Methylobacterium currus: one gene and its partners. The protein of the gene in region 1 interacts with the protein of each later gene in a pairwise test. Links are inferred from orthologs where the notes say so. Each region holds a gene or a part of one and is shown in the gene's direction. Other genes may lie near its edges. The genes, in order: dnaQ, DA075_RS28850 and dnaE.

The links.
Region 2: the proteins of dnaQ (region 1) and DA075_RS28850 interact in binary tests that used the Escherichia coli proteins (3 or more experiments, as listed by UniProt). The link is inferred for Methylobacterium currus from one-to-one orthologs.
Region 3: the proteins of dnaQ (region 1) and dnaE interact in binary tests that used the Escherichia coli proteins (3 or more experiments, as listed by UniProt). The link is inferred for Methylobacterium currus from one-to-one orthologs.

Annotation. Positions count from the first base shown.
Region 1 is NZ_CP028843.1:2,596,016-2,599,378, forward strand. What follows is about bases 304-3,030. They hold dnaQ (DNA polymerase III subunit epsilon), read left to right. Parts: upstream 304-1,173; coding sequence 1,174-1,887; downstream 1,888-3,030. Other genes in these bases: DA075_RS12320 (shikimate dehydrogenase), read left to right, coding at 304-520; coaE (dephospho-CoA kinase), read left to right, coding at 517-1,122; DA075_RS12335 (hypothetical protein), read left to right, coding at 2,186-2,656; gcvP (aminomethyl-transferring glycine dehydrogenase), read right to left, coding at 2,826-3,030. Also shown: more of DA075_RS12320, read left to right, coding at 1-303; more of gcvP, read right to left, coding at 3,031-3,363. UniProt on the Escherichia coli protein: DNA polymerase III is a complex, multichain enzyme responsible for most of the replicative synthesis in bacteria. The epsilon subunit contain the editing function and is a proofreading 3'-5' exonuclease.
Region 2 is NZ_CP028843.1:6,281,872-6,285,445, forward strand. Bases 254-3,191 are described here. They hold DA075_RS28850 (DNA polymerase III subunit gamma/tau), read left to right. Parts: upstream 254-721; coding sequence 722-2,662; downstream 2,663-3,191. Other genes in these bases: DA075_RS28840 (RtcB family protein), read left to right, coding at 254-460; DA075_RS28855 (YbaB/EbfC family nucleoid-associated protein), read left to right, coding at 2,741-3,061; recR (recombination mediator RecR), read left to right, coding at 3,177-3,191. Outside these bases: more of DA075_RS28840, read left to right, coding at 1-253; more of recR, read left to right, coding at 3,192-3,574. UniProt on the Escherichia coli protein: Part of the beta sliding clamp loading complex, which hydrolyzes ATP to load the beta clamp onto primed DNA to form the DNA replication pre-initiation complex.
Region 3 is NZ_CP028843.1:558,383-563,131, forward strand. What follows is about bases 210-4,322. They hold dnaE (DNA polymerase III subunit alpha), read left to right. Parts: upstream 210-585; coding sequence 586-4,122; downstream 4,123-4,322. Outside these bases: DA075_RS02590 (glutamate--cysteine ligase), read right to left, coding at 1-87; DA075_RS35705 (hypothetical protein), read left to right, coding at 4,503-4,742. UniProt on the Escherichia coli protein: DNA polymerase III is a complex, multichain enzyme responsible for most of the replicative synthesis in bacteria. This DNA polymerase also exhibits 3' to 5' exonuclease activity. The alpha chain is the DNA polymerase catalytic subunit.

The DNA of each region.
Region 1 (3,363 bases):
CAGCCTGGGCGCGGGCTGGCCGGAGGCGACGGGCCTCACGGAGGGACGCGCCACCCTGGTGCTCGGCGCTGGCGGGGCGGCCCGGGCGATCCTGGTCGGGCTCCTCGAACGCGGGCTCTCCCGCCTGATCGTGGCGAACCGCAGCGCCGAGCGGGCGGAGAGCCTGACCGCCCTCGATCCGGCCCGGATCACCGCGGTTTCCTGGGATTCGGTGCCGGCCCAGCTTCCCGCCACCGGGCTCCTCATCAACACCACCGCCCTCGGCATGGCGGGCCAGGATCCGCTCACCCTCGATCTCGCGCCCCTGCCGGCCGCGGCGGCGGTGGCCGACATCGTCTACGTGCCGCTCGAAACCCCGCTCCTCGCCGCCGCCCGGGCCCGGGGGCTCGCAGGCGTCGACGGGCTCGGCATGCTGCTGCACCAGGCGGTGCCGGGCTTCGCCCGCTGGTTCGGCCGCACGCCCGAGGTCACGCCTTCCTTGCGCGCCCGCATCGTCGCCGACCTCGGGGGTCACGGGTGAGCCGGCCCGTCATCCTTGGCCTCACCGGCTCGATCGGCATGGGCAAGAGCGCCACCGCGGCGATGTTCCGCGCGCGCGGAGTGCCGGTCCACGACGCCGATGCCTGCGTGCACGCCCTCTACGGTCCGGGCGGGGCTGCCGCGTCGGCCATCGGCGCGGCATTTCCCGGGACGCTCGCCCCCGACGGGTCGGTCGACCGCGTCGCCCTGCGCAAGGCGGTGCTCGGCGAGCCGGACCGCCTGCGCCTCCTCGAATCCCTGGTCCATCCCCTGGTGCGGGCGGCGCGGGACGCCTTCCTCGCCACCCATGCGTCGGCGCCCCTCGTCGTCCTCGACGTGCCGCTCCTGTTCGAGACCGGCGGCGAGGCGGGTTGCGACGCCGTCGCGGTGGTCACCGCCCCGCCCGAGGTGCAGCGCGCCCGGGTGCTGGCCCGGCCGGGGATGACGGAAGACGCCTTCGCGCAGATCCTCACGAAGCAGATGCCCGACGCCGAGAAGCGCCGGCGCGCCGACTTCCTGATCGAGACCGATCGGGGCTTTCCCCAGGCCGAGGCGCAAGTCGAGGCGGTGATCGCCGCCGTGACGGCGAGGCGGGCCGGTTAACGCTTCGTCGCTACACAAGGCCCGAACACCTCTCTCGAAGGGAGCCGCACGATGCTGCGCGAGATCGTCCTCGATACCGAGACCACCGGCACCGAGGCCAAGACCGACCGGCTGATCGAGATCGGCGGGATCGAGCTTCTCAATCACATCCCGTCGGGCCGCGAGTTCCACCGCTACATCAACCCGCAGCGGCCGGTCTCGGAGGGCGCGTTCCGGGTCCACGGCCTCTCGGACGCCTTCCTCGCCGACAAGCCGCTCTTCGCGCAGATCCTGCCCGACTTCCTGGAGTTCTGCGGCGACGCGACCCTGGTGATCCACAACGCCGCCTTCGACGTCGGCTTCCTCAACGCCGAATATGCCCGCCTCGGCGACAGGGCCCCGCCGGCGATCGAGCTGGCATCCGTCGTCGACACCCTGGCGATCGCCCGCCGCAAGCATCCGGGCGCGGCCAACAACCTCGACGCGCTCTGCTCGCGCTACGGCATCGACAATTCCCGCCGCACCAAGCACGGCGCGCTCCTCGACGCGCAGATCCTCGCCGAGGTCTATATCGAGCTTCTGGGTGGTAAGCAGACGACGCTCGGGCTGACGGTCGAGGGCCAAGCCGGCCCGTCCGGGCCCTCGTTGCGGGCTGCGCCGATCGCGCATGGCCCCCGCCCGACCCGCAGCCGCCTCACCGAGGCCGAGCTGGCGGCCCATGCCGCCTTCGCGGCGGGGCTGGGGGAGAAGGCGGTCTGGCGGGATTACCTCGGGGAGGCGGGGTGAGGCTTCCGCGTGGACCGGGGATTGCGGCAGGCGAGAAGAGTAAAAATCCTCGCAGGATCGTCGCATGAAGGCGTTCAAGTTTCATGGCAGCGCACTAAGCACCATTCGCCGAAGTAGCCGCCGGTTCGGCGGCGAAAATGATGCGCAAACAAGGAGCTGAGCAGAGTTGCCCGATGCAGATCTGCTTAGACGATCTGCGTGCCGTCCCGTACGCGGCGCGTCGTGACGCGGGATATCAGCTCGACAAAGTTCAGAACGGGCGGAGGGCAGGGTGAGGCGTGGGCTGACATACGCCCTGATGGCGGCAGGAGCGCTGCTCCTGATCGTCGCCGGCCTGCCGATCCTCCTCGTGGGATGGATGATGTGGAGCAACGACAGGGTCGGCGAGTTCCGCGACGCGGCGACGGCGGAACTGCCCGGCCTGAGCGTCACGCTCGAGCGACGGTTCGCTCATCCGTTCCTGGCGGAATATTACCGCAGCCTGACGGTGAAGCAGGCAGGCGGCGGTGAAGCCCGGCTCGACATCGGCATGGATACGGGCGGATTGACCCGCGTCGGGGTTTGTCGCTCCGGAACGGGCAGCATCCTCGTTCACGACGCCTTGGGCACCACCGAGGCGGCGACGGGGACGACAGCCCCCTCGCTCGCGCGGCGACCGGCCCTCAAGGAGAAGTGCCCGGCGTTTCTGGGGTCTTTCGACGTGGATGCGAAGCACGACCTCGCCTTCACGCCGGCCATGCCGACTCTGAAGGATGGCCATCGTCCCTGATGCGGGTGCGGCGAACAATCCCGTGAAGGAGCGTGCCATCGCCCGCATAGGCAACGCGAGCCTCGCGATGCCGGCTCGAGGCGATGACCGGGCGCGCTCTGCCCGGGCATCGTCGTTGTCCGTCGCCTCGACGTTCCGGGGGCCCGGAACGTCTCCAGAGACGCGATATCTACTCCGCCGCCTTCATGTAGCTCTCCACCGGCGGACACGCGCAGACCAGGTTGCGGTCGCCATAGGCATTGTCCACCCGGTTGACCGGCGGCCAGTACTTGTCGACCCGGAAGGCGCCGGCCGGGAAGCAGGCCGCCTCGCGGGAATAGGGCCGCTCCCAGGGACCGATCAGATCTTCGACCGTGTGGGGGGCGTTCTTGAGCGGGTTGTCGGCCCGGTCCATCCGGCCCTCCTCGATGGCCCGGATCTCTTCCCGGATCGCCAGCATGGCGTCGCAGAAGCGGTCGATCTCGCCCTTGGTCTCGGATTCGGTCGGCTCGATCATCAGGGTGCCGGCCACCGGCCAGCTCATCGTCGGCGGGTGGAAGCCGCAATCGATCAGCCGCTTGGCGATGTCCTCGACGCTGACGCCCGCGCTCTTCATCAGCGGGCGGGCGTCGATGATGCATTCATGCGCCACGCGTCCGTGGGTGCCGGTGTAGAGCACGTCGTAGGCGCCGGCGAGGCGCCTGGCGATGTAGTTGGCGTTGAGGATC
Region 2 (3,574 bases), 3.7 Mb from region 1 along the record:
GCACAACTTCGTGTTCCAGCGCGACGACGGGCTGTTCTACCACGGCAAGGGCGCGACGCCGTCGTGGTCGGGCTATGCGGCGGACGACGACGGCCGGACCCTGATCCCGCTCAACATGAGCGAGCCGATCCTCATCGTCGCGCATCGCGACCGTGAGGGATCGCTCGGCTTCGCCCCGCACGGCGCCGGCCGCAACGCTTCGCGCAGCCGGCACCTGCGGGAGAACGGCGACGCGCTCGCCGCTGAACTCGCGGCGTTGCAGGCAAGCGGCCTCGACATCCGGTCCTATTGCGGCATCCCCGACCACTCTGAGCTGCCCTCGGCCTACAAGGACGCCGCCTCGGTGCGGGCCCAGATCGCGAAGTACGACCTGGCGCAGGTCGTGGACGAGATCGAGCCGTGCGGGTCGATCATGGCCGGCGACTGGGAGCGCGATGCGCCGTGGCGGAAGGGCCGGTGAGCAAGGGCCCGTGAGCAGACGGCGTTCGCGGCCATCGGGAGTTCGAGGCTCGGCCAGACCCCCGCTTGCGTTTCGGGCTTCGTCCCGCCATATAGGCCTCGGGAGGTTGGCGAGGGACGTTTCACTCGCCAACCGGGTCAGGTCCGGAAGGAAGCAGCCCTAACGAGACCGAGCGGGTTTTCGTCCAGCCTCCCACCCTACTCCCTTTCAGGAGCGCGTGCGCCCCCATCCCGGGGGCCGCCCTCACGACCCTGCGAGCGCATGGACGAGACCTCCGGCACGCCCTCGATCGACGAGCCGGGTCTCCCCGGGTTCAGCGCGGCCGAGAGCCCGCAACCTGCCCGGCAGCCGGCCCCCGCCTACCGGGTCCTGGCGCGCAAGTACCGTCCCAAGGATTTCGACGACCTGATCGGCCAGGGCGCCATGGTGCGCACCCTGGCGAACGCCTTCGAGGCCGGCCGCATCCCGCAGGCCTGGATGCTCACCGGCGTGCGCGGCGTCGGCAAGACCACCACCGCCCGCATCCTCGCCCGCGGCCTGAACTACGCCCTGCCCGAGGACCCGAATGCCGGGCCGACGATCCGGCTGCCCCGGCTCGGCCTGCACTGCGCCGCCATCATGGAATCCCGGCACATCGACGTGCTGGAGATGGACGCCGCCTCGCATACCGGCATCGACGACGTCCGCCAGATCATCGACGGCATCCGGTACTCGCCGGTCTCGGCGCGCTACAAGGTCTACATCGTCGACGAGGTCCACATGCTGTCCGAGAAGGCGTTCAACGCCTTCCTGAAGACGCTGGAGGAGCCGCCGCCGCACGCGAAGTTCGTCTTCGCCACCACCGAGATCCGCAAGGTTCCGGTCACCATCCTGTCGCGCTGCCAGCGCTTCGACCTGCGCCGCGTCGAGGCGGGCGCGCTGATCGCGCATCTCCAGAAGATCTGCGACGCCGAGGGTGTCGCGGCCGAGGCCGAGGCGCTCGCCGCGATCGCCCGCGCCGCCGAGGGCTCGGTGCGCGACTCGCTCTCGCTCCTCGACCAGGCGATCGCCCACGGCGCCGGCCACGTCACCGCCGAGACGGTGCGCGACATGCTCGGGCTGGCCGACCGGGCCCGGGTCGTCGACCTGTTCGAGGCGGCGATGCGCGGCGACGTGCCCGCCACCTTCGCGGAATTGCGGGCGCAGCACGAATCCGGGGCCGACCCGGCCGTGGTGCTCTCCGACCTCGCCGAGTTCACTCACCTCGTCACCCGCCTCAAGCTCGCCCCCGATTCGGCCCGCTCCGACACCTCGCTGAGCGAGGTCGAGCGGGTGCGCGGCGGCGATTTCGCCGACCGGCTCTCGGTGCGGGCCCTCTCCCGCGCCTGGCAGATCCTGCTCAAGGCGATCCCCGAGGTGCAGGCGGCGACCCGGCCGCTGGCGGCGGCCGAGATGGCGCTGGTGCGCCTGATCTACGCCGCCGACCTGCCGACGCCGGACGAGGCCCTGCGCCAGATCCGGGAGGGCGGCAGCGTCGGCCTCCCGGCTCGGGCGCCGGCGGCCGTTCAACCCGTTGCGCCGGTGGCGCAGGCGGCGCCGACATTACGCGAGATCCCGGCTTCCGCGCCCGTCGCCCTGCGCGGGCCGGCGGCCGCCGCGGCGGCGCCGGCCCTGGCGCGCAGCCTGCCGGAGGTGCCCCCGGCCGAGGCGGCGCCCCGCCCCGCGCCGCCTCCCGCAGCGACGCCGCGCCCGACGCTGGTCCAGCCCGCCCCGGCTCCCAAACTCGCCGCCAAGGCGGAATCCGGCCCGCGGCTGCGCCGGTTCGAGGACGTGGTGGCGCTCGCTGACGAGCGCCGCGACATCGGCCTGAAGATGGCGCTGGAGCGGGACGTGCACCTCGTCCGCTTCGAGGACGGCCGGATCGAGTTCCGTCTCGCCGAGGGCGGACGCGCGACGCTCGGTACCGACCTTGCCCGCGCCCTGGAGGCCTGGACCGGCCGGCGCTGGGTAGTGGCCCTGTCGCAGGAGACCGGCGAGCAGACGCTCGACGCCCGGGCCAGGGCCGCGGTCGAAAGCCGCCACCAGGGCGCGGCGAGTCATCCGCTGGTCCAGGCGGTGCTGAAGAACTTCCCGGGCGCCCAGATCGTCGACGTGCGCGACAAGACGCTGGAGCCCCCGGCCCTCGACGAGGCGCCGCCGGATTCCGACGATCCGGATCTGTAACCGGCAGACCCGTAGCCGACGGCCCGCCGGCACCCCACATCCGTTTCGAATCCTGTCTCACATTGCGAGGACGCCGCCATGGACATCATGGGACTGATGAAGCAGGCCCAGGCCATGCAGAAGAAGATGGCCGACCTTCAGTCCGAGCTCGACGCCGTCCAGGTCTCGGGCGCGTCCGGCGGCGGCTCCGTCACGGTGACGATGACCGCGAAGGGCAACGTGAAGGGCCTCACCCTGGATGCCTCGCTGCTGGTGCCGGACGAGAAGGAGATCCTGGAGGACCTGATCGTCGCGGCGCTCAATGACGCCAAGGCCAAGGCCGAGCGGGCCGCGGAGGAGCGGATGCAGGAGCTGACCAAGGGCCTGCCGCTACCCCCGGGCATGAAGTTGCCGTTCTAGCGTTTCCGTCGCTCAGGTCGGGACTTTCTCAACCCGGATTGTGCGCATCCTCCTCTCCCCGCCCGCGGGGAGAGGGGGATTCAGGCGCATCGTCACCACGAAAGTCGAGTCATCCATGCCCCAGGCCGTCGCGGGTCCGGAGATCGAGCGGCTGATCCAGCTCCTGGCCCGCATGCCCGGCCTCGGGCCGCGCTCGGCCCGCCGGGCCGCGCTCCAGCTCATCAAGAAGCGCGAGACGCTGCTGGCGCCGCTCGCCGACGCCATGCGGGTCGCCGCCGACCGGATCGTGGTCTGCCACGAATGCGGCAACGTCGACACGCAGGATCCCTGCACGATCTGCCGCGACCAGAGCCGAGACCCCTCGATGCTGGTGGTGGTCGAGGACGTCTCGGACCTCTGGGCGCTGGAGCGCTCGGGCGCCGTGACGGCGCGCTACCACGTGCTCGGCGGCGTGCTCTCGGCCCTCGACGGGGTGCGGCCGGAGAACCTGAACCTCAGCCGCCTGGTCGAGCG
Region 3 (4,749 bases), 2.0 Mb from region 1 along the record:
GTCGTGCGGCTTCTCGCCGGCCGCGAACCACTCGATCAGCTCGGACCGCGCGTCGAGCGGGGTCGCGTCGGACACGTCGCGCGCCATGCGCCACCTCGTGCTTAGAACGAAAACGATGACTCCCGGCGGGCCGGCGACCCACCGTCAAGGTTGCGCCTAGATAGGCCGTGGACGATCGAGCCGCAACGCGGTCGCCCCATACCCCGGAGATCCATGTCGCTGGATCATGGTTCCCGGCCGAGCCCGGCCCCGTCAACCAACCGTTCACCACATCGACCGGATCCGGCGCGGACCCCCTTTGACACGGAACAAAACAAGAACAAACATACACCCGACGAAAGGGGACAGACCATGAACATACGCAAGATCCTCCTCGCTGTCACGGAGGTCGCCTCGATGGGCCTGCTCACCGGCGCGATCGCCCTGTGGGCGGTGGCGCTCTCGCCGATGCATTGACGGGCGGCCGTTGCGGCGCGGCCACGGCCAGGGCGGTTCCATCGATTCTGCGGTGGAGCGGCGGTGATTCAGGGGTGACTCCTCAAGCTCTGCCGGGAATCCTGGCGCGCTCACGAGGAGCGAGTCGCCTTGCAGATCCTGAAGCCCGTCGGCTACGTCCACCTGCACGTCCACTCCTCCTACTCGCTGCTCGAGGGCGCGCTGAAGATCGGCGACCTCGTGAAGGCCGCGGGCGCCGACCGGCAGCCGGCGCTGGCGCTCACCGACACCAACAACCTGTTCGGGGCGCTCGAATTCTCCGAGAAGGCGGCCGGCTCCGGCATCCAGCCGATCGCCGGGATCCAGCTGAGCGTCGCCTTCGAGCCGCCGGAGGCCGGGGCGAAGCTCAACGCCGCGCATCCGCACATCGTGCTGCTCGCCAAGGACGAGACCGGCTACGGCCACCTCCTGCGCCTGGCGAGCCGGGCCTATTTCGACAACGCCCTCGGCGAGGTGCCGCGGGTCTCCGTTCAGGCGCTCACCGAATGCGCGGGCGGCCTGATCGCGCTCACCGGCGGCATGGGCGGTCCCATCGATGCCGCCTTGCGCGCCGGCCGGGCCGAGCTGGCGCTGGCCCGGCTCGAGACCCTGAAGGCGGCCTTCGGCGAGGACCGCCTCTATGTCGAGCTGCAGCGCCACGGCCTGCCCGACGAGCGCGCCGTCGAGGGCGAGCTGATCCGCCTCGCCGATCGCCACGGCCTCTCGCTGGTGGCGACGAACGAGCCCTACTTCGCCAAGCCCGAGGATTACGAGGCGCACGACGCGCTGCTGGCCGTGGCGGAGGGCCGCCTCGTCTCCGACGACAAGCGCCGGCGCCTGACCCCGCGCCACGCCTTCAAGACCCGGGCCGAGATGGCCGACCTGTTCCGCGACCTGCCCGACGCGCTCCAGGCGACCGTCGAGATCGCGATGCGCTGCGCCTACCGGGCGCGCACCCGCAAGCCCATCCTGCCGAGCTTCGGCGCGCCGAGCCTCACCACCCCGTCGCAGGGCACGCCGGAGGGCGCCGCCGTGCAGGCGCAGGTCGCTGCCGCGACGACGGCTGTGGCGCAGGCCATCGCCCCCGACGAGGCGGCCGAGCTGCGCCGTCAGGCGGAAGAAGGTCTGACCGAGCGCCTGCGCCAGCACGGCCCGGCGGAAGGCCTGACGGAGAAGGATTACCGCGACCGGCTCGAATACGAGATCCGCGTCATCACCAACATGAAGTTCCCGGGCTACTTCCTGATCGTCTCGGACTTCATCAAGTGGGCCAAGGAGCACGACATTCCGGTCGGGCCGGGCCGCGGCTCGGGCGCCGGCTCCCTCGTCGCGTGGTCGCTCCTCATCACCGACCTCGACCCGATCCGCTTCGGCCTGCTGTTCGAGCGCTTCCTCAATCCCGAGCGCGTCTCGATGCCGGATTTCGACATCGATTTCTGCGTCGAGGGCCGCGAGCGGGTGATCCGCTACGTGCAGGAGCGCTACGGCGAGGGCCAGGTCGGGCAGATCATCACCTTCGGCACGCTGCTCGCCCGCGGCGTGCTGCGCGACGTCGGCCGGGTGCTGGAGATGCCCTACGGCCAGGTCGACAAGCTGACGAAGCTGGTGCCGCAGAACCCGGCCAACCCCGTGACCCTGGCCCAGGCGATCGAGGGCGAGCCGAAGCTCCAGAGCGCGATCGAGGAGGAGCCGGTCGTCGCCCGCCTGATGAGCATCGCCAGGAAGCTCGAAGGCCTGCACCGCCACGCCTCGACCCACGCCGCCGGCGTGGTGATCGGCGACCGGCCGCTCGAAGAGCTGGTGCCGCTCTACCGCGATCCGAAGACCGGGATGCGGGTGACCCAGTTCAACATGAAGTGGGTCGAGCAGGCAGGGCTGGTGAAGTTCGACTTCCTCGGCCTCAAGACCCTGACGGTCCTGCGCGCCGCGACCGACCTGCTGAAGCTGCGCGGCATCGAGGTCGACCTACCCTCGCTGCCGATCGATAACCAGCTCACCTACGAGCGCCTGCGCAAGGGCGAGACGGTCGGCGTGTTCCAGGTGGAATCGGCCGGCATGCGCAAGGCGCTGGTCGAGATGTGCGCCGACCGCTTCGAGGACATCATCGCCCTGGTGGCGCTCTACCGCCCGGGCCCGATGGCCAACATCCCGGTCTATTGCGAGCGCAAGCTCGGCCGCGACGCCGGCAACGAGAAGAACTGGTACCCGCACGAAAAGCTGGAGCCGATCCTCGCCGAGACCTTCGGCATCATCGTCTACCAGGAACAGGTGATGGAGGTGGCCAAGGTCCTGGCCGGCTACTCGCTCGGCGACGCCGATCTCCTGCGCCGCGCCATGGGCAAGAAGATCAAGGCGGAGATGGACGCCCAGCGCGACCGCTTCGTGAAGGGTGCGGTCGAGCGCGGCCTCGACAAGGGCAAGGCCAACGAGATCTTCGACCTGTTGGCCAAGTTCGCCGATTACGGCTTCAACAAGTCGCACGCCGCGGCCTACGCGCTGATCACCTACCAGACAGCCTACCTGAAGGCGAATTACCCGGTCGAGTTCCTGGCCGCCTCGATGTCGCTCGACATCGACAACACCGACAAGCTCGCCGAACTGCGCCAGGACGCGCAGCGCCTGAACATCAAGGTCGAGCCGCCGAACGTGAACCGCTCCGGCGTCACCTTCGAGGTGCATGACGGCGCGATCCGCTACGCGCTCGCCGCCATCAAGGGCGTCGGCCGCTCCGCCGTCGAGGCGATCGTGCAGGCCCGCGGCGAGACGCCGTTCCGCGACCTCGGCGACTTCGCCCGGCGCCTCAACCCGAAGCTCGTCAACAAGCGCACCCTGGAGAGCCTGGTGGCGGCCGGCGCCCTCGACGCGATCGAGCCCGACCGGGCCAAGGCCTTCGCCGCCGTCGAGCCGATGATGCGGCTCGCCCAGGGCGCGGCCGAGGCCGAGACCGTCGGCATGGTGGACATGTTCGGCGGCGTCGCGGCGGCCGAGGTGTCGTTGCGCATCCCCGCCCACGAGCCCTGGCCGATGGCCGACCGGCTCAAGCGCGAATACGACGCGGTCGGCTTCTTCCTCTCGGGCCACCCCCTCGACGAGTACGGCGACCTCCTGACGAAGCTCCGGGTCCAGACCTGGGCCGAGTTCTGCCGCTCGGTCCGCGCCGGCACCTCCACGGTCGGCCGGGTCGCGGCGAGCGTGCTCGACCGCTCCGAGCGGCGCACCAAGACCGGCAACAAGCTCGGCATCGTGACCCTCTCCGACCAGACCGGCCATTTCGAGGCGATCATCTTCTCGGAAGGGCTCCAGCACTACCGCGACATGCTGGAGCCCGGCGCCGCCCTTGTGCTCCAGCTCCAGGCCAGCACCGAGGGCGAGGACGTGCGCGCCCGCATCCAGACCTGCGAACCCCTCGACCAGGCCGCTTCCCGCCACCAGAAGGGCATGCGGATCTACCTGCGCGACGAGCGCCCGATCTCCAGCGTGCAGCAGCGGTTGCAGGTGCGCGGGGAGGGGGAGGTGTCGTTGATCCTGATCCTCGACGGGGGTGAGCGGGAGGTCGAGGTGAAGCTCGGGGGCAAGTACCAGGCGACGCCGCAGATCGCGGGGGCGCTCCGGGCGGTGCCCGGGGTGGTGCAGGTGGAGGTGAGTTGAGGGGAGGGCGCCCCGGGATCCCGGGGCGGCCCATCAGCCGCGGCGATGCTCTGCCTCCTCACCTTCGCGCCCGGCCGGCGGACCAGCGGCCTGACGCGCGATGGCGGAACTCGCGACGGCGGCCATCACGCTCCCGTCGATCCATCGCCGCGGGGCGTCCGGCGCGCCGGACGCGACGCGAGGCGCTGCGGCCGCTCCGGGCCCCGTGGCGCTGTGTCTCCGGACCACGTGTCCGGTTCTCCCGCTCACGACGGCCGGACGCTGCACCGCAGTGGAGGCCCTGACCGCAAGGTGCGACGGTGCGATTCGACTGTTAAATTTTGAGAGTGTTGCCGTTAATTTATGATGATATTTTCAATTTTTGAATCGGGGGTGCGCCGATGCCACCGGAATACAAGACATGGCCTGAAATCGAAAGCATGGTCATTGCGCATATTCGCGAGCAGCCTATAGGTAAAAAATTGATCAAGTTTGAGCTTTTATACGAAAGCGCCGGCTCAGAACCGCTTGGATTTGACGTAGAAACAATAAATATGTCAGGCACGGAACATGCCGTCCTCGCGAAATATATCGCACTTTTCATTGAAAATCTTGAGAAGTCATATCATATATTGCCATAGTCTATAA